One region of the Pantoea sp. E956-1 genome, then DNA from elsewhere that is predicted to be linked to it. Evidence: predicted binding sites of a transcription regulator. Region 1 holds the regulator's gene; each other region holds the start of a gene.
The links. Region 1 encodes CRP, which controls carbon source genes, mostly activating them, when cyclic AMP is high. Its sites were predicted from a motif close to ATGTGANNNNNNTCACAT; they were not measured.

Region 2: a site for CRP is predicted at 1,730-1,747, ahead of AC0T7J_RS18165 (iron-containing alcohol dehydrogenase). Genes of this name have one in related genera too.
Region 3: a site for CRP is predicted at 1,459-1,476, ahead of AC0T7J_RS21580 (glycine dehydrogenase). Genes of this name have one in related genera too.
Region 4: a site for CRP is predicted at 2,565-2,582, ahead of epd (erythrose-4-phosphate dehydrogenase). Genes of this name have one in related genera too.

What each region holds. Positions count from the first base shown of each region.
Region 1 covers NZ_CEUYZP010000006.1:217,351-222,484, forward strand. The annotation lists gene AC0T7J_RS16305 (YccS/YhfK family putative transporter) at 1-1,430, opposite strand, end outside; gene crp (cAMP-activated global transcriptional regulator CRP) at 1,488-2,120, opposite strand; gene AC0T7J_RS16315 (OsmC family protein) at 2,424-2,828, shown strand; gene AC0T7J_RS16320 (phosphoribulokinase) at 3,441-4,310, opposite strand; gene AC0T7J_RS16325 (YheU family protein) at 4,372-4,590, opposite strand; gene AC0T7J_RS16330 (hydrolase) at 4,595-5,134, opposite strand, start outside.
Region 2 covers NZ_CEUYZP010000008.1:77,092-82,225, forward strand. The annotation lists gene AC0T7J_RS18155 (D-threonate 4-phosphate dehydrogenase) at 1-418, opposite strand, end outside; gene dtnK (D-threonate kinase) at 411-1,670, opposite strand; gene AC0T7J_RS18165 (iron-containing alcohol dehydrogenase) at 1,858-3,006, shown strand; gene AC0T7J_RS18170 (dihydrodipicolinate synthase family protein) at 3,018-3,902, shown strand; gene AC0T7J_RS18175 (sodium:solute symporter family protein) at 3,982-5,134, shown strand, end outside.
Region 3 covers NZ_CEUYZP010000012.1:47,342-52,475, reverse strand. The annotation lists gene pmbA (metalloprotease PmbA) at 1-870, shown strand, start outside; gene cybC (cytochrome b562) at 935-1,321, shown strand; gene AC0T7J_RS21580 (glycine dehydrogenase) at 1,617-1,952, shown strand; gene AC0T7J_RS21575 (SFCGS family glycine-rich protein) at 1,966-2,322, shown strand; gene AC0T7J_RS21570 (DUF4312 family protein) at 2,325-2,624, shown strand; gene AC0T7J_RS21565 (DUF4311 domain-containing protein) at 2,753-3,529, shown strand; gene AC0T7J_RS21560 (DUF4310 family protein) at 3,541-4,182, shown strand; gene AC0T7J_RS21555 (amidohydrolase/deacetylase family metallohydrolase) at 4,226-5,134, shown strand, end outside.
Region 4 covers NZ_CEUYZP010000004.1:180,251-185,384, reverse strand. The annotation lists gene loiP (metalloprotease LoiP) at 1-191, opposite strand, end outside; gene tkt (transketolase) at 463-2,457, shown strand; gene epd (erythrose-4-phosphate dehydrogenase) at 2,772-3,791, shown strand; gene pgk (phosphoglycerate kinase) at 3,843-5,006, shown strand; gene fbaA (class II fructose-bisphosphate aldolase) at 5,112-5,134, shown strand, end outside.

The sequences.
Region 1 (5,134 bases):
AGCGACAGCAATTGCAGCGAGTAAACCGCCGTGACCGTAAAGCCAATCATCGACCAGCCATAGAACTGGCGGGTAAAGCGATAGCTGATAAAGGTAATCGCCAGCATGATCAGCAGCACCAGCGACTCCGGCACCGCCATGCGCAGCGTGGCGGCCGCGATCACCAGACCGGCAAAAGTGCCCAGTGCCCGGTGCTGAATGCGGACACGGGTAGCGCTGTAGCCGTTCTGGCTGACGAACATGATGGTCATCAGGATCCAGTAGGGTTTGGGGATGTTGAAGAACAGCGCCAGCGCGCTGCCCAGCATCAGCATCACCGCAAAGCGGCCGGCAGTGCGCAGGGCCGATGAGCGGAACGAGAGATAACTGCGCAGCGCCGGTAACAGCGGCAGACGGCGCTGGCGGTCAGCCATCAGATCGCGCTGATAAAGGGGTTTCTGGGTGCGCAGAACCCGCGCGATGCGGTTGAAGTGGTAAAGGCAGAAGTTACCCACCGGATTGTCGGGATGCTGATGGGCGATTTTCTCCAGCGCGCCGAGCTGTTTATCCATCGCAAAGCGATCGGGTAGCTGGTGATAGAGAATGTCATCCGCCAGCACCCGCAACCGGGCCGAGATGGTTTTGGCATTCCATCGGATCACCGCTTCAGCGTGGCTCTGTTCGACCAGTTTCTGCACCTCTTCCGGCCGATGCAGGCTGACCGAGATATGTTCCTGCAGATCCAGCGCCACCTGAAAGGCGCGCGTCAGCCGTTTATGGCTGTGATCGCGGCTTGCCGACAGCATGTGCATCTGCTGATAACAGGTGTTGATCAGATCGACCACTTTCTGCTGGCGTGCCAGCAGCGGCGGCAGCGCCTTTTCCGGATCGGTCAGCTGCGTCAGCAGGGTATATTTGGCGTCGCAGTAGTTAGCCAGCTCGCGGTAGATCAGGCTCAGGCTTTCGCGCATTGGCTGCTCTTTCCACAGCCAGAACCAGAACCAGTTAAACAGCCCGTACCACAGCGTGCCGCCGATATAGAGCAGCGGGGGGACATAGATTGGCATGCGGCCAATCAGGCTCAGGGTAAAGATGGCGGCGATCAGGGTGCCGGGCAGCAGACGACCATGCAGCGGGCTAATTTCACCAGTGACGCCGAGCAGCAAGGGCATGGCGAACAGGATCAGCGGCAGAGGGATAGCATGCAGAGTAAGCCACTGCATCAGAAAGCTGCCGAGGGCAAACAGGCTGCCGCCAACAATCAGGCGTTTGAAGAAGCGTTTATGCGGGGTATCCAGACCGGCGATGTTGCAGCAGGCGGGCACTAATGAGAACAGCAAACCTTTTTGCAGGTCGCCAGCCAGCCAGCCCAGTGCCACGGGCAGACAGAGCACCAGCGTTTGCCGCAAGGCGTAGTTAACTTCAGGATGGTAAATAATTCGACGCCACATCGGCCCAACACAAACAATAACGGCGTGATGTTGCCATCACGCCGTGGGTGACAGGAATTAGCGGGTGCCGTAAACGACGATGGTTTTGCCGTGTGCGGAGATCAGGTTCTGATCTTCCAGCATCTTCAAAATACGGCCCACGGTTTCACGTGAACAACCAACAATCTGGCCAATTTCCTGACGAGTGATTTTAATTTGCATGCCGTCGGGATGCGTCATGGCATCTGGCTGCTTCGCCAGGTTAAGCAGAGTCTGTGCAATACGTCCGGTTACGTCGAGGAAAGCGAGGTTACCCACTTTTTCAGACGTCACCTGCAGGCGACGCGCCATCTGCGATGAGAGTCGCATCAGGATATCGGGATTAACCTGGATCAGCTGACGGAATTTCTTGTAAGAAATTTCCGCCACTTCGCACGCGCTTTTCGCACGTACCCAGGCGCTGCGCTCCTGGCCTTCTTCAAACAGGCCAAGCTCACCAATAAAATCGCCCTGATTCAGGTAAGAAAGAATCATCTCTTTGCCTTCTTCATCTTTAATCAGAACCGCAACGGAACCTTTCACGATGTAGTAAAGCGTTTCTGCTTTTTCACCTTGGTGAATCAGCGTACTTTTGGATGGATACTTGTGAATATGGCAATGGGACAGGAACCATTCGAGTGTAGGGTCTGTTTGCGGTTTGCCGAGAACCATTCGCTATTATCCTCTGTTGTAATCGTGCCCAAAATACAGGGGGCAGTTTTCCCTGTCAGGCGGTGAAAGCTTCAAGCGTTTCCATTTCAGGAAATTATTCGGGCCGCATCAGGCGCAGTGCGCATCATTCTTCCCGGCTTCGCCATCGGGTGACGAAAAATATTTTCAGCACTGTTTGTAGCACAGCTTTTGCCGACTGTCTTCTGTTGTCTCGCTTCAGCTACAGGCGGATTTCTCTGGATTGCTGTTTACCAGGCGAAAGCGTACTCTGGCGACAAAACAGCGTATTCCGGAGCAAAAATCATGCAGGCAAGAGTGAAATGGGTAGAAGGGCTGACATTCCTCGGAGAATCCTCATCCGGCCATCAGATACTGATGGATGGAAATTCGGGTGATAAAGCGCCCAGCCCAATGGAGATGGTGCTGATGGCGGCGGGCGGATGCAGCGCGATTGACGTGGTATCAATTCTGCAAAAAGGCCGCAACGATGTAGCTGATTGTGAAGTAAAACTGACTTCAGAACGTCGTGAAGAGGCGCCGCGAATCTTTACGCACATCAACCTGCATTTTATCGTGAGTGGCAAAGCGCTCCAGGATAAAGCGGTCTCACGCGCCGTGGATCTTTCTGCTGAAAAATATTGCTCTGTGGCCATCATGCTGGGTAAAGGCGTCAACATTACGCATAGCTATGAAGTGATTGAGCTGTAGTAGCCGCAAGGGATCTTTTAGTGATTGAGCTGTAATAGCCGCAGGGATCTTTTAAGGTCGCGGGCAAAATCTGTCGTGCTCTGCTGTCAGACTGTGCCTGCATCGGGAATCCGCTTTGATACTGTGCCTGCGCAGGGAACCGGGTCAGATCGGAAAGACGCAAAAGCCGCCATCCATGGCATGCCCGGCCCGCGCGATTACGCACCTCATCCCTGAGGTGCGCCCGTAACCGGGCCAACGCGTTGCGTTGTTCAAAAACGCTCCCGGCGTTTTTATCCGGGCGGCGGGACGCTTTCCTCTTCTGACCCGGTTCCCGGCGTGTTGAACTTATCTATTGCTGCCAGATTCTTTCTGCCCAGGCGTTGTCTGTAGCGACCTTCCTGAAACCGGATGCGGTTGCCGGACGGGAAGTGAAGGGAGCATATACCTGTAGCAAAGCATCGCGGGCCAGGGATGGCCCGCGCTGAGCCTGCCAGGGATGGCGGTTTTGCGTCTTTGCGAAAGGTGTATGCTACCTGAAGCCTGCTCAGCGGTAAGTCTTTAGCCGCAGGAAAACCAGTTTTACCATCTTTGTGAAAGACATCTGCTCTCAGAGCGGTTTTTGCTGACCTCTTACTCTATTCGCTTACCTTCCATCAGCCGCTTCACCAGCGGACCCATGATCAACTCCATCGCCAGACCCATTTTGCCGCCAGGCACCACCAGCGTATTGATGTGCGAGATAAACGAGCCCTGCAGCATCGCCAGCAGGTAGGGGAGGTCGATATCTTCCAGCGCCTGGAAGTGGATCACTACAAAGCTCTCATCCAGTGACGGAATAGCGCGGGCAGCGAACGGGTTTGAGGTATCGACCGTCGGGACGCGCTGAAAGTTGAGGTGAGTGCGTGAAAACTGTGGTGTGATGAAGTTGATGTAATCTTCCATCGAGCGCACCACCGAATCCATGACTGCTTCACGTGAATGGCCGCGCTCGCCGGTATCGCGCACCAGCTTCTGAATCCACTCCAGGTTCACAATTGGCACCACGCCAACCAGCAGATCAACCTGTTCTGCTACGTTGTGCTGCGCCGTTACCACGCCGCCGTGCAGCCCTTCGTAGAAGAGAATATCGGTGTTCTGCGGCAGCGGTTGCCACGGCGTAAAGGTGCCAGGCACCTGATTCCACGGCACCGCTTCATCGTAGGTGTGCAGATATTTACGCGACTGGCCCTGTCCGCTCTGGCCATACTCTTTAAAGCTCTGCTCCAGCAGGCCAAAGTCATTGGCTTCCGGGCCGAAGTAGCTGACATGACGTCCTAAATCGCGCGCCTTACGAATCGCCATATCCATTTCAGGACGGGTAAAGCGGTGAAAACTGTCACCTTCCAGCTCCGCCGCATGAAGATCGAGCTGCTGAAAGATCTTGCGAAACGCCACGCTGGTGGTGGTGGTCCCTGCGCCGCTGGAACCAGTCACCGCGATAATGGGATGACGTGCAGACATAGAAAAGCTCCCTGTGAGGTCGGGCAATAGGCATTGTTAACACGAAATGCCGTTGGGTGCATCAGCCACGAAATTCTTTGCGCGGCATGATATTGACCGATTCGTGCAGTTCCGACCACACCAGTACCACTTCACCCGTTTCCAGCTGACGTCGCACATCGGCCACCTTGTCGATCAGGCTGCGTTCCTGCTCGCCATAGTCCGTGCCTTCACGCAGTACAAAGGTTTCAATCAGATTTTCAAGGGTCTCAGGTGAGACCTGTTGCCAGGGAATAATCACGAGATCAGTTATCCAGAAAAGGGGCGATCCACTGGGGGATGCGCTGTTCCAGCCACATTTCAGGCTGGCGTAATGTCCCACCAACAAAACCTACATGGCCGCCGTGTGGTGTCAGTTGATAGGTAATAGTGGCAGATAATTGGCTGCTGTGCGGGATCACCTCATCACTCATAAAAGGATCATCTTTGGCGTGAATGATCAGCAGCGGTTTCTCTGCGTGCTTCAGCCAGGGCATGGCGCTGGCACGATGATAGTAATCGGCCGCATCCAGAAAACCGTGGGCGCGGGCGGTAATGGCATCATCAAAATCGCGTAGTCGCCGCAGCGCTTTCAGCTGCGCCAGATTGACCGGCAGCGTATCCGGCCAGGCGTGCAGTTTGCGGCGGGCATTTTTCTTGAGCTGCGCCAGCAAATAGTATTGATAGACGCGTGAGAAGCCGCTTTCCAGTTTTAGGCTACAGGGCTCCAGCAGCAGCGGAGCGGAGACAATGACACCCGCGTCTACCTCAGCGGCTGCGCCCTGCTGGCCCAGCAGGCAGCCCAG
Region 2 (5,134 bases), on a different contig from region 1:
CAGTGTGACCAGGATAGAGATGGCCCGCCGCATGCAGCGCCTCTTTGTTCAGCGGCGCGGTGGCGATGGCATGCACGTCGCCCGCCAGTGCCAGCTCTGTAGCACGCTTCACGCAACGCCACGCCAGATCTCCCGCCTCTTTCTGCACCACGCCAGGTTTCAGCGCGTCGGGATCGGCCAGGGGCTCATCGATTACGTTGATGATGCCGGGCGCAAACCGCGCATCCTGCACCCGGTCCAGCACCCGCAGCTCGGCCTGTGGCGTAATGTTCATTGCCATAATGCGGCGCAGCGTACTGGCACAGCCAATCACCACCGCAGGGATACCATTCAGCTCACCTTCAGAAAGTGACTTAATGATGATTTCCGGGCTGATGCCCGCCGGATCGCCCATGGTGATCGCAATAATTTTACTCACTCGACTTCTCCTCAATAAAACCAATGGCTGCTACCAGGGTATTTTCATCACCAAAGCCACCCGCTTTGGTCATCACCGGCAGAGTAAATTCACTGTTAAGCAGAACCCCGTGCGGCACACAGCCCGCCACCAGACCCTGAATTTTAAAGCCGCTGGCCCCCAGTGCCCGGGCGACAGCAATCGCCACGTCGCCTCCCGACAGATAGAGCGCATGCGGCAGCTGTATCCGGCACAGGCTGTGAGTCATTTCGCCCAGCAACTGACTGATCGCCTCACCCAGCTGCTGGCGCGTCACGCTGTGCTGCTGGCTGAGATACTCGATCTCGTGACGCTGGGATTCATGCTGGCAGGTGCGGAGCACCGTATGGCGACCGGCACGCAGTGCGCTTTCAGCCTGAACGATCCAGCGATCCCGGTCGGGCCAGGCGGGCTGCTGAAACAGCTGACGGATATCGACATCCACTATCTCAACTGCCCGCTGGTTAAGCAGCGTGGCGATCTGCTGCTGCGCGCTGCTGCTCATCGATCCTACTACTGCCAGCACGGGCCGCGACGGGCGAACAGAGAGCACTGCGCCCAGCGCATCGCTTAATCCGGCGGCCCCCACCAGCAGCGGCTTCTCTGCCAGCCGCGCCGCAGCGGTTATCAGCCGCGCCAGATCGGCCTCATTTTCAGCATCCACCACCACGACGCCGTGCGCCGCCGCTAACACCGCATCAAGTCGCTCGCTGCGCAGCGTCGGGAGATCGATCTCCGTGCCGTCGATCTGCATCTGATCGAGTGCGCGGGCGCTGAGGATCGGGGTTTTCGGGTCGCTGGCAAATTCGGTGTCTGTCAGTACATGCTGATTGACCCACACTTTACCCTCGCGTGTGGTGCGGCCCAGTCGTGGCACGGCTGGCGCAACCAGCGCCAGCCTTTTGCCGCTGGCGTGCAGCGCAGCCGCGGTTTCAGCACCGACGTTGCCGCGCAGCGTGGAGTCGATCTTTTTAAACAGCCAGCCCTGCTGAAGCAGTGGAGCAAAGTGCTGTACCACCTGAGTGACGCGCTCTGCAGCCTGGCTGGCGCTGATTGCCCGGCTGTCGGTGCTGATGACCAGCACATCCGCAGCGTCGTCTGGCAACTGTGCCTCAGTGCCAAACAGCACATGTACACGGGCACCAGCCTGTGCCAGTCCGCTACCCGCATCGTTAGCACCGGTAAAGTCATCGGCGATGACCAGCACCGGGGTTTTCCATAATGATGAGCCCATCCTCACTCCTGTCAGGCGATTACTGCTGCATTCGATTATATTCAATCATGATTGATTATATGTGAGCAAGTTCAAATTAATCGAAATCGATATGCCTTATAAAATTAGCCACAGAGAGTGACTGACTTCGCATTGCGCTGAGCAAGATTAATCATCTGCTCAGACAGGACAGAAATAAGGGTATGAAATGAACATTAACAGCACGGTGATTAGCGGTTATCAGGCGTTAAACGACATGCGTTATCTGCTGAAGGGGATATCGACAGCAGTCGTGGTCACTGACCGGAATATTGAGGCTATTCCGGCAGTGCAGGCGCTGATGGGTCAACTTCGGGATCAGATTCCGGGTATCAGCGTGGTCAACAGCGTCCCGCCTGAACCAAGCCAGCATGATGTGGCAGCGATTATCGCGACGCTCTCCCGGCGTCCGGTCGATATGGTGATTGGTATCGGCGGCGGCAGCGTGCTGGATGTGGCGAAGCTGCTCTCAGTGCTGTGCATCGACGCCGCGCCTTCGCTGGACGCCCTGCTGGCAGGCGACAAACCGCAGCGCCGTACCCGTTCAATACTGATCCCCACCACCGCAGGCACGGGATCTGAAGCGACACCCAATGCGATCCTGGCGATCCCGGAGAAAGAGACCAAAGTCGGCATTATTTCACCGGTGATGCTGCCCGATGTGGTGGCGCTGGTGCCGGAACTGACCACCAGCATGCCGGCCCACATCGCCTCTTCAACCGGTATTGACGCCCTCTGCCATCTGATTGAGTGCTTTACCGCCAATGTCGCCAACCCGGTCAGCGACAACTATGCGCTGATTGGGATGAAGAAACTGTTCGCTAATCTCGAAACCACCCTGCGCGAGCCAGAAAACTTGCAGGCACGACTGGAGATGCTCTGGGCCTCTTATTATGGCGGTGCATCGATTGCCCATGCCGGGACACATCTGGTGCATGCCCTCTCTTACCCGCTCGGCGGCAGATATCATCTGCCACACGGCGTTGCGAACGCCATCCTGCTGGCTCCCTGCATGCGCTTTGTCCGTCCGGCGGCAGTGAGCAAATTCGCTCAGGCCTATGATCTGCTGCCCGACGCCAACATCCGTTTAAGCGATGAAGCGAAATCACACGCGCTGGTCGACTACTTCACCGCGCTGGTAGCGCGGCTGCAGCTGCCTGCCAGCCTGGAAGCCCTGGGCATCAGCCCGGATCACCTGCCCTGGTTAGTGGAAGCCGCGCTCGACGTCCAGCGTCTGATGAACAACGTGCCGATGGCGGTCACCGCCGACGATGTGCGCGCCGTCTACCTGACGCTTTTCCCTTCCTGCCAGGCGTAATGAGGATTGTCATGAATAAGAAAATAAACGGCGTACTGACCGCCATCGTCACTACTTTTGACCGGGAAGGTGCCTTTGATCCGGAGAGGCAGCGCGAACAGGTCAGACGCCAGATCAACGCCGGTAACGGCATCTTCTGCGGCGGGACCAACGGCGAATTCTTTGTGCTGAATGAGCAGGAGAAGATCGCGGTTACCACCACCTGCGTCGATGAAGTTAACGGCCGGGCGCCAGTGGTGGCGCACATCGGGGAGATTTCGACCCGTGAAACTATCCGGCTCGGTAAACAGATTGCCCGCCTTGGCGTAGATGCTGTCTCCGCGATCACGCCGTGGTTTGTTCCGCTTAAACAGCAGGAGCTGATCGACCACTATCAGCGCGTGGCTGACGCGCTTACGGTGCCGCTGTTCCTCTACAACATCCCGGCGCGTACCGGCAATACTTTGCAGCCAGAGACCGTTCGTACGCTGGCCGCGCACCCGAACATCATCGGCATTAAAGATTCAGCAGGCAGCTATGAAAGCCTGAGCGGCTTTCTGCAGGCTACCGCCGACTGTGAGGACTTTGATGTGCTGAACGGCCCGGATTCGCTAATCCACCAGGGTTTCGTGGATGGCTGCTCTGCCTCAATTTCCGGGCTGGCAAACGTGGCGCCGGAGGCGATTAACGCCATCTGGACGCGCTTCCATGCGGGCGATATTGCCGGTTCGCATCAGGCACAGGAGAACGTCACCGGCCTGCGCACCGCGCTTTACAGCATCGGTTTCTCACCGGCCGCCGTGAAAAAAGCGGTCAGCCTGCAGGGCTTTGAGGTGGGTGAAAGCCGCTATGCGGTGCAGTTCAGCGCCGAAGAGCAGCAGCAGATCCGTCAAATCGTGAACCACTACCTGCAATAACGTCCATCACCTTTGCACCCTACCGGTCAGATGAGAACGAACCTGATGGTCGCCATCTGCCATAACAATCGAGGTCATGATGAAAGCATTTTCAACTGAGAGCACCTTACTGATCGTCGGCATGGTGGTCGCCTATATCCTGTTCACCACCTGGCTCACCTGGCGGCTGCGCAGTAAAACCAGCGGCGACTTTATGGAAGGCTCGCGCGCCATGCCTGCTTTTATCATCGGCATTATGCTGATGTCTGAATATATCGGGGCAAAATCCACCATCGGCACCGCGCAGGCGGCGTTTGAAGATGGCTTCGCCGCCTCATGGTCGGTGATTGGTGCGGCTATTGGTTTCCCGCTGTTTGGCCTGATTCTGGTCAAGCGCATCTACAACACCGGAAAGATCACTATCTCCGGCGCTATCGCCGAGAAATATGGCAGTTCAACCAAAAATATTATCTCGCTGATCATGATCTATGCGCTGCTGCTGGTGAACGTCGGTAACTACATCAGCGGCGCGGCGGCGATCTCCACCGTGCTGAAGATTGACCTGACCCAGGCGGCCTTTATCACTGCGGTGGTCAGCACCTTCTACTTTGCATTTGGCGGCATGAAAGGCGTGGCCTGGGTCACGTTGCTGCACAGCGCCATCAAGTATATGGGGATCCTGATTATCCTTTATGTAGCGCTGAAGATGACCGGGGGCGTCGCCCCGATGATGGAGAAAATGCCGGCGTTCTACTGGACATGGGATGGTCACGTCGGTGCCAGTACGATTGTGGCCTGGCTGATCGGGACTGTAGGTTCGATCTTCTGTACCCAGTTTGTGATCCAGGCGATCTCCTCCACCAAAGATGTGAAGTCAGCGAAGCGCGCCACCTGGGTCGCCTTCTTCTTCTGTCTGCCGATCGGTCTGGCGATGGCGCTGATTGGCGTGGCAGCGAAGTTTGCTCACCCGGATATCAAGAGCCTCTATGCGCTGCCGGTGTTTCTGCAGGATATGTCACCGTGGCTGGCGGGCATTGTCACCACCTCGCTGGTGGCCTCGATTTTCGTCAGCGTGGGTACCGTGGCGCTGGCCATCGCCTCGCTGGTGGTGAAAGACTTTTACGTGCCTTATCGTAATCCTACGCCAGAGCGCGAATTTAAAATGACGCGCTGGATCTCGATTGGCATCGGCTTCTTCCCGCTGCTGTTTGTTCTGTTCTTCCCGGAAGTGCTGAAGCTCTCGTTCTTTACCC
Region 3 (5,134 bases), on a different contig from region 1:
AGCTTCAACAGCCATGTCGGCATCAAAGTCTTTGGCAACAGCCACGGTATGTTGCAGAGCTACTGCTCAAGCCGTCACTCGCTCTCCAGCAGCGTGATTGCCGAGCAGGATGGCAACATGGAGCGCGACTACGCCTACACCATTGGCCGCGCGTTTGAAGATTTGAAGAGCCCGGAGTGGGTCGGTGCAGAGTGCGCGCGCCGCACGCTCTCCCGTCTGGCACCGCGTAAACTTCCGACCATGAAAGCCCCGGTGATTTTCGCCTCAGAAGTGGCAACCGGCTTATTTGGTCATCTGGTTGGCGCGATCAGTGGCGGCAACGTTTACCGTAAATCGACCTTCCTGCTGGATTCTATGGGTCAGCAGATTCTGCCGGAGTGGCTCAACATCAATGAACAGCCGCATCTGCTGAAAGGGCTCGCCTCCACGCCATTCGACAGCGAAGGGGTGCGTACCCAGGCGCGCGACATCATCAAAGATGGCGTGCTGCAGACCTGGCTGTTAACCAGCTACTCAGCCCGTAAACTGGGCCTGACCAGCACCGGTCACGCTGGTGGCATTCATAACTGGCGCATTGCAGGTCAGGGCCACAGCTTTGACGACCTGCTGAAGCAGATGGGCACCGGATTAGTGGTGACCGAGCTGATGGGACAGGGCGTCAGCGCGATTACCGGTGATTACTCACGCGGTGCGGCCGGTTTCTGGGTCGAGAATGGCGTTATTCAGTACCCGGTCAGCGAAGTGACTATCGCCGGCAATCTCAAAGAGATGTGGCGCAATATGGTGACCATCGGTGACGATATTGAAACCCGCAGCAATATCCAGTGCGGTTCAGTGTTACTGCCTGAGATGAAGATAGCGGGACAATAAAGATGGATTCTGAAAGCAGCCGGTTGGCTGCTTTTTTTTCATCACAATAAGAAAGGAAAGAGCGATGCGTAAGCATGTGATTGCAATGTTGTCTGCTTCTTTGTTGTTCTCCAGTGCCAGCCTCTATGCGGCCGATCTGGAGCAGGATATGGATACGCTGAATGCCAATCTGAAGATCGTCAAAAAAACCGACGATGCTCAGGAGATGCAGCAGGCGCTGACCAAAATGCGTACCGCAGCACAGGATGCGCGACAGGGCACGCCGGATAAGCTGGAAGGCCAGCCAGCTGACAGCCCACAGGTGAAAGATTTCCATGCCGGTATCGATTCGCTGATCGCGCAGATAGATGTGGTCAGTACACTGGCGAAAGCCAACAACGTGGACGGAGCGAAACGCGAAGCAGCGAAGTTCGACGACATCCGCAACGCCAACCATAAGAAATTCCGTTAATCAGATCGCCGGCCAGCCAGGCCGGCGGTTTTTTACCATCACTTCTGCTTATCACCGCACCCTGAAGCCCCGCATGTCTGGCTTGTCGCCGCACAACATCACCGATTTTCACGGTTAAACCCATCAAGTTGCGCATTATGCGACGCATGTCGCACTAAGCGTGCAGCCTGCGATCTGACGCACAACCTTCACTTCAATTTCCACTTGCTGCTGGAAATGTTGCCTCTCCACAGCCGGGGTGTTGACCGTTAATTTATTTCTAACGCGAATTATCCGGTTTAACAGGAGTAGCAAGGTGAGCAATAACGGCGTCCCGGTGTATGAAGCGCCACCTGAGAAAGTGCAACAGCTGGCTGACAGGGTGATGACGCAGATTGCGGCGATCTATCAGCAACAGGGTATTCAGCCCAATGCGGTTCAGCAGCAGATGCTGCAATCGCATGTCGGTGCCATGGCGTCACGCTCGCTGAGCGGTGAGCCGCTGCCGGAAGTCGAAGCGGAGCTGTTTGAAGATATTCCGCCGGAAACGTTAGCGCTGGCGCAGCAGGTCGTCGATCTGTTTGGCAACCTGCCCCGCGAAGAGGCCTGGCTGCTGTCAGTGCATATTGAAGTCGCGCGATCAAACAACTAGAGAGGAACACAACATGGTAACAGTAGTGATTGGCGATCGTTTAGGTAAAGGACAGAAAGTGGCTGCGGGCATCGAAAAAGCGGGTGGCCGTGCTGTCGTGGTGCCCGGTGTCGCCGCTGACATGAAACTGGGTGACGTAATGAAGGCGGAAAACGCCGATTTCGGCATCTCGTTCTGCGGCAGCGGCGGCGCCGGTGCTATCACCGCTCAGAACAAATATGGCTACAAAGCAAAACATGGCATGCGTTCTGTCGACGAAGGCGTCACCGCCATCAATGAAGGTGCCACGGTGCTGGGCTTCGGCTTTATGGATAAAGAAGAGTTAGGTGAGCGGCTGGTGCAAGCCTGGAACAAGAAGCACGGCAGCTGATTATGAAAGAACAATACGTTACCCAGGTGACGGTCGAGGGCAAAGGCGACACCAAAGCGAAAGCCTTTGCCGATGCCCTGAGTCGTGTGCAGAACCAGGTTCTGCGCGCGACGCAAAAAATTCTGCTGCGCATTGAACCTCAGGATGTCCGGGTGCTGCGCGCGCAGGAGAGCGTCAAAACCGAGAAGTTTCTCTTCTTCTTTCTGGCGCGCCAACGGCGGAGCTTCAGCGTCACGCTGGAGATCACCGTCAGCGTCACCGTTTTCGACACCGAACAGGTGGCGTTCACGGCGGCATCGTAAAACAGAGCCTGTTAACGCCAGCCAGTCGTTTGCCCGATGCTCTGCTGTCGCGACATCGCGATGATCAGGTGTGGGCGATGCGGCGGCGTGCGAGAGGGCAGGTAAAAACGACAACAAGGTACAACAACATGTTTTTAATCATTTTGTTTAAGTCGTTGATCATTGGCGGGCTGGTAGGGGTCGGCGTCGGTGCGGGTGCTGCGCGCATGTTCCACGCGCCAACCACTCAGGGCATGGGCGCTTTCCGTACGCTGGGCGAGCTGAACTCGTGCGAGGGCGATCCGGCATCCCACTTCTCCTTTGGTCTTGGCTTCTTTTTCAATGCCTGGGCATCGTCTGTTGCAGCCGGTTCATTCACTCAGGATGTGGATCATCGCATCATTCCAAACTGGGGTGCGGCCGCCTTGATGGTGAAAAATCGTAATGTGGCGGAGACGCTGCACGATCCGAAAAAAATGGCCATCGCCTGCGGCATCATCGGCATGATCGTGGTCGCCTTCCTCAACTCCACCGCCTCGGCTGTTCCGGCTGCACTGCAGGTCACGGCGGTCAAAGTGCTGGTGCCCGCTGCTAACCTGCTGGTGAACACCGTCATGCCGGTGATCTTCTGGCTGGCGGCGATCGACGCAGGCAGAAAGTCAGGCTTCTGGGCCACCATTTTTGGCGGTCTGGCGCAGCTGATCATGGGTAATGCCGTGCCAGGACTGGTGCTGGGTATCCTGATCGGTAAAGGCGTGGAAGAGAGCGGCTGGAACCGGGTCACCAAAGTCATGATGACCGCCATCGTGCTGCTGTTTGTGCTGAGCGGCTTCTTCCGTGGTTTCGACATGAAGCTGCTGCAGTCCTTCCAGCTCGGCATTCCCGGCTGGCTCGACATGATCCACAACTCAGTCAGCGGCAAATAAGAGGCGATGCGATGAACGAAAATAAAGGCTTCTGGTACGCCGACTGGTCTTTCCCGATCTTTGTTGGCCTGCTCTCTTCTGGCGTCTTTGCCGGGACACACATGTATTACCTCTATGGCATCGGCGCGTTCAACGAAGTGGCGTTTGTGTCGATGCTGCGCGCAGGCATGGAGACCGGTGTCTATGGCGCGGTCGCCGCCTTTGGTGCCAGCTTCCTGTTCGCCCGCATCATTGAGGGATCGCTGGTGGGCATTCTGGATATCGGCGGCGCGATTCAGACCGGCGTCGGGCTGGGTGTACCGGCACTGCTGCTGGGTGCGGGCATCGTCTTCCCGGTGGCGAACTTCGCTGCCTCGCTGGCGACGGGCCTGGTAATTGGTGTGGCGATTGGCTACCTGATTATTCTGGCGCGTAAATTCACCATCAATCAGAGCGACTCAACCTACGGCGCAGACGTGATGATGGGAGCAGGTAATGCCTCGGGGCGCTTTCTGGGCCCGCTGATCATCCTGTCAGCCATGGCGGCATCCATTCCGATTGGCCTGGGGTCGCTGCTGGGCGCGCTGCTCTTCTATCTCTGGAACAAGCCCATTACCGGCGGCGCCATCCTCGGCGCGATGATCCTCGGGGCACTGTTTCCGATTGCTCTCTGATCTCACCGGCAGCCCGGCTGCGGGCTGCCGTTAAGGAGAAACCATGTACGACTTGATTATCCGCGGTGCGCGTCTCAGCGATGAGCAGGTGGTCGACATTGCGCTGCAGGATGGCCGCATCGCCGCCATAGGCAAGGTGCAGGGCAACGCACAACGCGAGCGCGATCTGGCTGGCCATTACTATCTCAGCGCAGGCTGGATCGACTCCCACGTTCACTGCTATCCCAAATCACCGATTTATCATGATGAAGCGGATGCGATTGGCGTAGCGCATGGCGTCACCACGGTTGTCGATGCGGGCAGCACCGGCGCAGAGCACATTGATGACTTTTACCGGCTGACACGCGCGGCACAGACCCAGGTTTATGCGCTGATCAATATCGCCCGCACCGGTATCGTCACCCAGAATGAGCTGGCTGACATGACGCAGATAGATGGCGAGGCGGTGCAGCAGGCGGTGGCGCGGCTGCCCGATTTTATTGTCGGCCTCAAGGCACGCATCAGCAGCAGCGTGGTGGGCGAGAATGGTGTGCAGCCGCTGATCAAAGCGAAGGCGATCCAGCAGGAAACCGGCGGGCTGCCGCTGATGGTTCACATTGGCAATAATCCGCCCAATCTCGATCAGATTGCGGATCTGCTCACCACGGGCGACATCATCACGCACTGCTTTAATGGCAAACCCAACCGTATCCTGACGCCGCAGGGCGAACTTAAAGCGGCGGTAAAACAGGCTATTGCGCGTGGTGTCAGACTCGATGTCGGCCACGGCAGTGCCAGCTTCAGCTTTGAAGTCGCCCGCGCGGCGATTGCGCAGGGCATTCTGCCCGACACCATCAGCTCTGACATCTACTGCCGCAATCGTCTGGCCGGACCGGTTCACAACCTGGCGCATGTGATGTCGAAATTTTTCAGTGTCGGTATGACGCTGCCGCAGGTGATTGACTGTGTAACG
Region 4 (5,134 bases), on a different contig from region 1:
GGCGCAATCTGATTATCTTTGTCCATCTGCTCACAGGATTTATCACTCAGCTGCTTTACCTGATCGTCGCTGAGGGTATAAGCCTGATACGCCTGCGCGCCCGACTGCATCAGTGCATTATTGTCTAAACCCTGACAGCCACTCAGCAGCGTCGTCAGCCCAAGCGCTAACACCATTTTTTTGATTTTCATGCTGTATCCCATTCATAACAAGGTAAGAAAAACAAACACCTGAAACTCAGACAGGTGAATAAACGATTTGGTTATAGCGTGCCAGTCTGCTCTTTGCTAGCAGAGTTGGCTGGAAAAGCCATACGAAGCGGTTGCATTTAGCGTTTTACAGCATGTACTTTTGCCCTGATTTTCATGTACATTGATGGGCAACTTTTTCCTTGTTTTGCCCGGTAACTCATTAATAACAATAAGTTAAGGCGCGAAGCATTAATCCGACCTGGAGTAGAAAATGCCCTCTCGTAAAGAGCTTGCCAACGCCATTCGTGCGTTAAGTATGGATGCAGTACAGAAAGCGAAATCGGGACATCCGGGTGCCCCAATGGGCATGGCGGACATCGCTGAAGTACTCTGGCGCGGCTACCTGAACCACAACCCAACCAACCCGCTGTGGGCTGACCGCGACCGTTTCGTGCTCTCTAACGGTCACGGCTCAATGCTGATCTATAGCCTGTTGCACCTGACCGGCTACGATCTGCCCCTGAGTGAACTGGAAAACTTCCGTCAGCTGCACTCAAAAACTCCAGGTCACCCGGAATATGGCTACACCGTGGGCGTTGAAACCACTACCGGTCCGCTGGGGCAAGGCATCGCTAACGCCGTAGGTTTTGCTATTGCTGAGCGCACGCTGGCAGCACAGTTCAACCGTCCGGGTCATGACATCGTAGACCACAACACCTATGTCTTCATGGGTGATGGCTGCATGATGGAAGGTATCTCGCACGAAGTCTGCTCACTGGCCGGTACGCTGAAGCTGGGCAAACTGGTGGCGTTTTATGATGACAACGGTATCTCTATCGACGGTCACATTGATGGCTGGTTCACCGACGACACCGCTAAGCGCTTTGAAGCTTATGGCTGGCACGTGGTGCGCGGCGTCGATGGTCACGATGCGGATGCGATTGCGAAAGCGATCGAGGAAGCGAAAAGCGTCAGCGACAAGCCTTCACTGCTGATGTGCAAAACCGTTATCGGTTTTGGTTCACCGAACAAAGCGGGTACCCATGATTCACACGGCGCACCGCTGGGTGATGACGAAGTGGCACTGACCCGCAAACAGCTGGGCTGGGCCCACGCGCCGTTCGTGATTCCGTCTGATATCTACGCTGAGTGGGACGCGAAAGAAGCGGGCCAGGCGAAAGAGTCTGCATGGAATGAGAAATTCGCCGCTTACGCACAGGCTCATCCTGAACTGGCTGCCGAGTTTAAACGCCGCGTCAGCAACGAACTGCCAGCTAACTGGCAGGAAGAGTCGCAGAAGTTCGTTGAGCAGCTGCAGGCGAATCCGGCGAAGATCGCCAGCCGTAAAGCCTCACAGAATGCTATTGAAGCTTTCGGTAAAATTCTGCCGGAATACCTGGGCGGTTCAGCCGATCTGGCACCCAGCAACCTGACCATCTGGTCGGGCTCTAAGCCGATCAACGAAGATGCTGCGGGTAATTACATCCACTACGGCGTGCGTGAGTTCGGTATGACCGCAATCGCCAATGGCCTGGCGCTGCACGGCGGCTTCCTGCCTTACACCGCGACCTTCCTGATGTTCGTTGAATATGCGCGTAACGCAGCGCGTATGGCGGCACTGATGAAGATCCGTCAGATCATGGTCTACACCCACGACTCTATCGGTCTGGGCGAAGATGGCCCGACGCACCAGCCGGTTGAACAGATGGCGAGCCTGCGCACCACGCCAAACATGAGCCTCTGGCGTCCATGTGACCAGGTTGAATCCGCGGTGGCGTGGAAATATGCCATTGAGCGTAAAGATGGCCCGACTGCACTGATCTTCTCCCGTCAGAACCTGGCGCAGCAGGAGCGTGACACGGCACAGCTGGCTAACGTAGCGCGCGGCGGTTACGTGCTGAAAGATTGCGATGGCACGCCAGAGCTGATCCTGATCGCCACCGGTTCCGAAGTTGAACTGGCTGTCGGTGCCTGGGACAAACTCACCAGCGAAGGCCGCAAAGTGCGCGTGGTCTCTATGCCATCAACGGATGCTTTCGACAAGCAGAGCGATGAGTACCGTGAATCCGTGCTGCCAAAAGCGGTCAGCGCACGCGTCGCAATCGAAGCGGGCATCGCTGATTACTGGTTCAAATACACTGGCCTGAATGGCGCTATCGTGGGTATGACCAGCTTCGGCGAATCTGCACCTGCCGATCAGCTGTTCGAACTGTTTGGCTTTACCGTCGACAACGTCGTCGCGAAAGCGAAAGCGCTGCTGGCGTAAAACCGGTCAGGCGGGCCTGTTCCCGCCCGGCTGTAAAAACAGAGGGACGAAATTTTCGTCCCTTTTACTTTTTTATTCCTGCAGTAATAACCGCCTTTTGCCTCAATTTGTGACGCAGATCCAAATTTAAGCAGTCAGATTGATCACAATCATTCCTGTTATTCCTTCCTTCTATTATTGTAGCTGAACCGTTTCAGTCGCCAGGCAAATTCCCCTGGTTTCGGACAATGCCGGGTAAGAATCTCCTGTACAAAATGCAGTGAAACGCTCAGGCTAACGGCACGTTTTTTTCAGTCTGACGTGGCAGGAGAGAAATGACGGTACGGGTAGCGATAAATGGTTTTGGCCGGATTGGACGCAACGTCCTGCGCGCGCTGTATGAAACGGGCCGACGTGCAGAGATCACCGTGGTCGCGATTAATGAGCTGGCAGAAGCCACCGGGATGGCGCACCTGCTGAAATACGATACCAGCCATGGTCGTTTTGCTTTCGATGTTCGTCAGGAGCGCGATGTAATGTGGGTAGGTGGCGATACCCTGCGCATTTTGCACCGTGCTGCCATTGCCGATCTGCCGTGGCGTGAACTCGATGTGGATGTGGTGCTGGACTGCACCGGCGTCTATGGCTCGCGCGCTGATGGCGAAGCGCATCTTCAGGCTGGCGCCAAAAAAGTGCTGTTCTCTCATCCCGGCGGAAACGATCTCGACGCCACAGTGGTGTATGGCGTTAACCAGCAGTCACTCACCGCCAGTGACCGCATCGTCTCCAACGCTTCCTGTACTACGAACTGCATTATCCCGGTGATTAAACTGCTGGATGATGCGTTTGGCATCGAATCCGGCACCGTCACCACGATCCACTCGGCAATGCACGATCAGCAGGTGATCGACGCCTATCACAGCGATCTGCGCCGTACGCGTGCAGCCAGTCAGTCGATCATCCCGGTGGACACTCGCCTGGCGGCAGGCATTACCCGTATTTTTCCGAAATTCAACGATCGCTTCGAGGCGATAGCCGTTCGCGTCCCGACGATTAACGTGACAGCCATTGATCTCAGCGTTTCTGTGCATCAGGCGGTGACGGCGTGTGACGTTAACATCCTGTTGCGAAGCGCAGCAGAAGGGACATTTCGTGGTATAGTTGACTATACGGAATTACCGTTAGTCTCAGTAGATTTTAACCATGATCCGCACAGTGCCATTGTGGACGGAACACAAACGCGGGTCAGCGGTCAACACCTTATCAAGACCCTGGTCTGGTGTGACAACGAATGGGGCTTTGCTAACCGAATGCTCGACACGACGTTAGCGATGGCCGCAAGCGGTTTCAGGTAAGACGCGGTTTGCGTCTGGCAAAACTTATGAGAATCAACGAGAGGATTCACCATGTCTGTAATTAAGATGACCGATCTGGATCTGGCTGGTAAACGTGTTCTGATCCGTGCCGATCTGAACGTACCGGTTAAAGAAGGTAAAGTGACGTCTGATGCACGTATCCGTGCTTCTCTGCCAACCATTGAAGCGGCGTTGAAACAGGGCGCGAAAGTAATGGTTACCTCTCACCTGGGTCGTCCGACCGAAGGTGAATACAATGAAGAGTTCTCGCTGCTGCCGGTAGTTAACTACCTGAAAGACAAGCTTAGCGGCACCACCGTAACCCTGGCAAAAGATTACCTCGATGGCGTTGAAGTCGGCGCTGGCGAACTGGTTGTGCTGGAAAACGTTCGCTTTAACAAAGGCGAAAAGAAAGATGACGAAGCGCTGTCTAAAAAATATGCTGCCCTGTGCGACGTATTTGTGATGGACGCCTTTGGTACGGCGCACCGCGCACAGGCTTCTACCCACGGCGTCGGCAAATTTGCCCCTATCGCCTGTGCTGGCCCGCTGCTCTCTGCCGAACTGGAAGCGCTGGGTAAAGTCATGAGCAACCCGGAGCGTCCGCTGGTGGCTGTGGTAGGGGGCTCTAAAGTTTCTACCAAATTTGACGTGCTGCAATCACTGGTCAAAATCGCGGACACCGTGATTGTGGGCGGCGGTATTGCCAACACCTTCGTTGCTATCGACAACAACGTCGGTAAATCTCTGTATGAGCCAGACTTCGTTGAAGCGGCTAAAGGCCTGCGCGATCAGCACGGTATCCCGGTTCCTACTGATTCACGTGTCGGCACAGAATTCTCTGAAACTGCGACCGCTACCGTGAAAAAGGTTTCGGAAGTTGCGGATAACGAAGAGATTATGGACTTTGGTGATGAAACCGCGCAGGCGATGGCTGCCATCCTGAAGGATGCCAAAACCATTCTGTGGAATGGCCCGGTGGGCGTGTTTGAGTTCCCTAATTTCCGCAAAGGCACCGAGATCGTGGCTAACGCCATTGCAGACAGCGATGCCTTCTCCGTTGCAGGCGGCGGCGATACCTTAGCGGCTATCGACCTGTTCGGCATCGAAGACAAAATTTCCTACATCTCTACCGGCGGTGGCGCGTTCCTTGAGTTCGTGGAAGGCAAAAAACTGCCTGCAGTTGCCATGCTGGAAGAGCGTGCGAAGCAGTAATCCTTTGGGGGCGATGCCTGGCGGCATCGCCTGAAGTCTTGCCCGTCTGGGCGTTTAAATCGACGTTCCTCAAGGGGAACAACGGTCACGAAACAGGACACAATCATGTCTAAAATTTTTGATTTCGT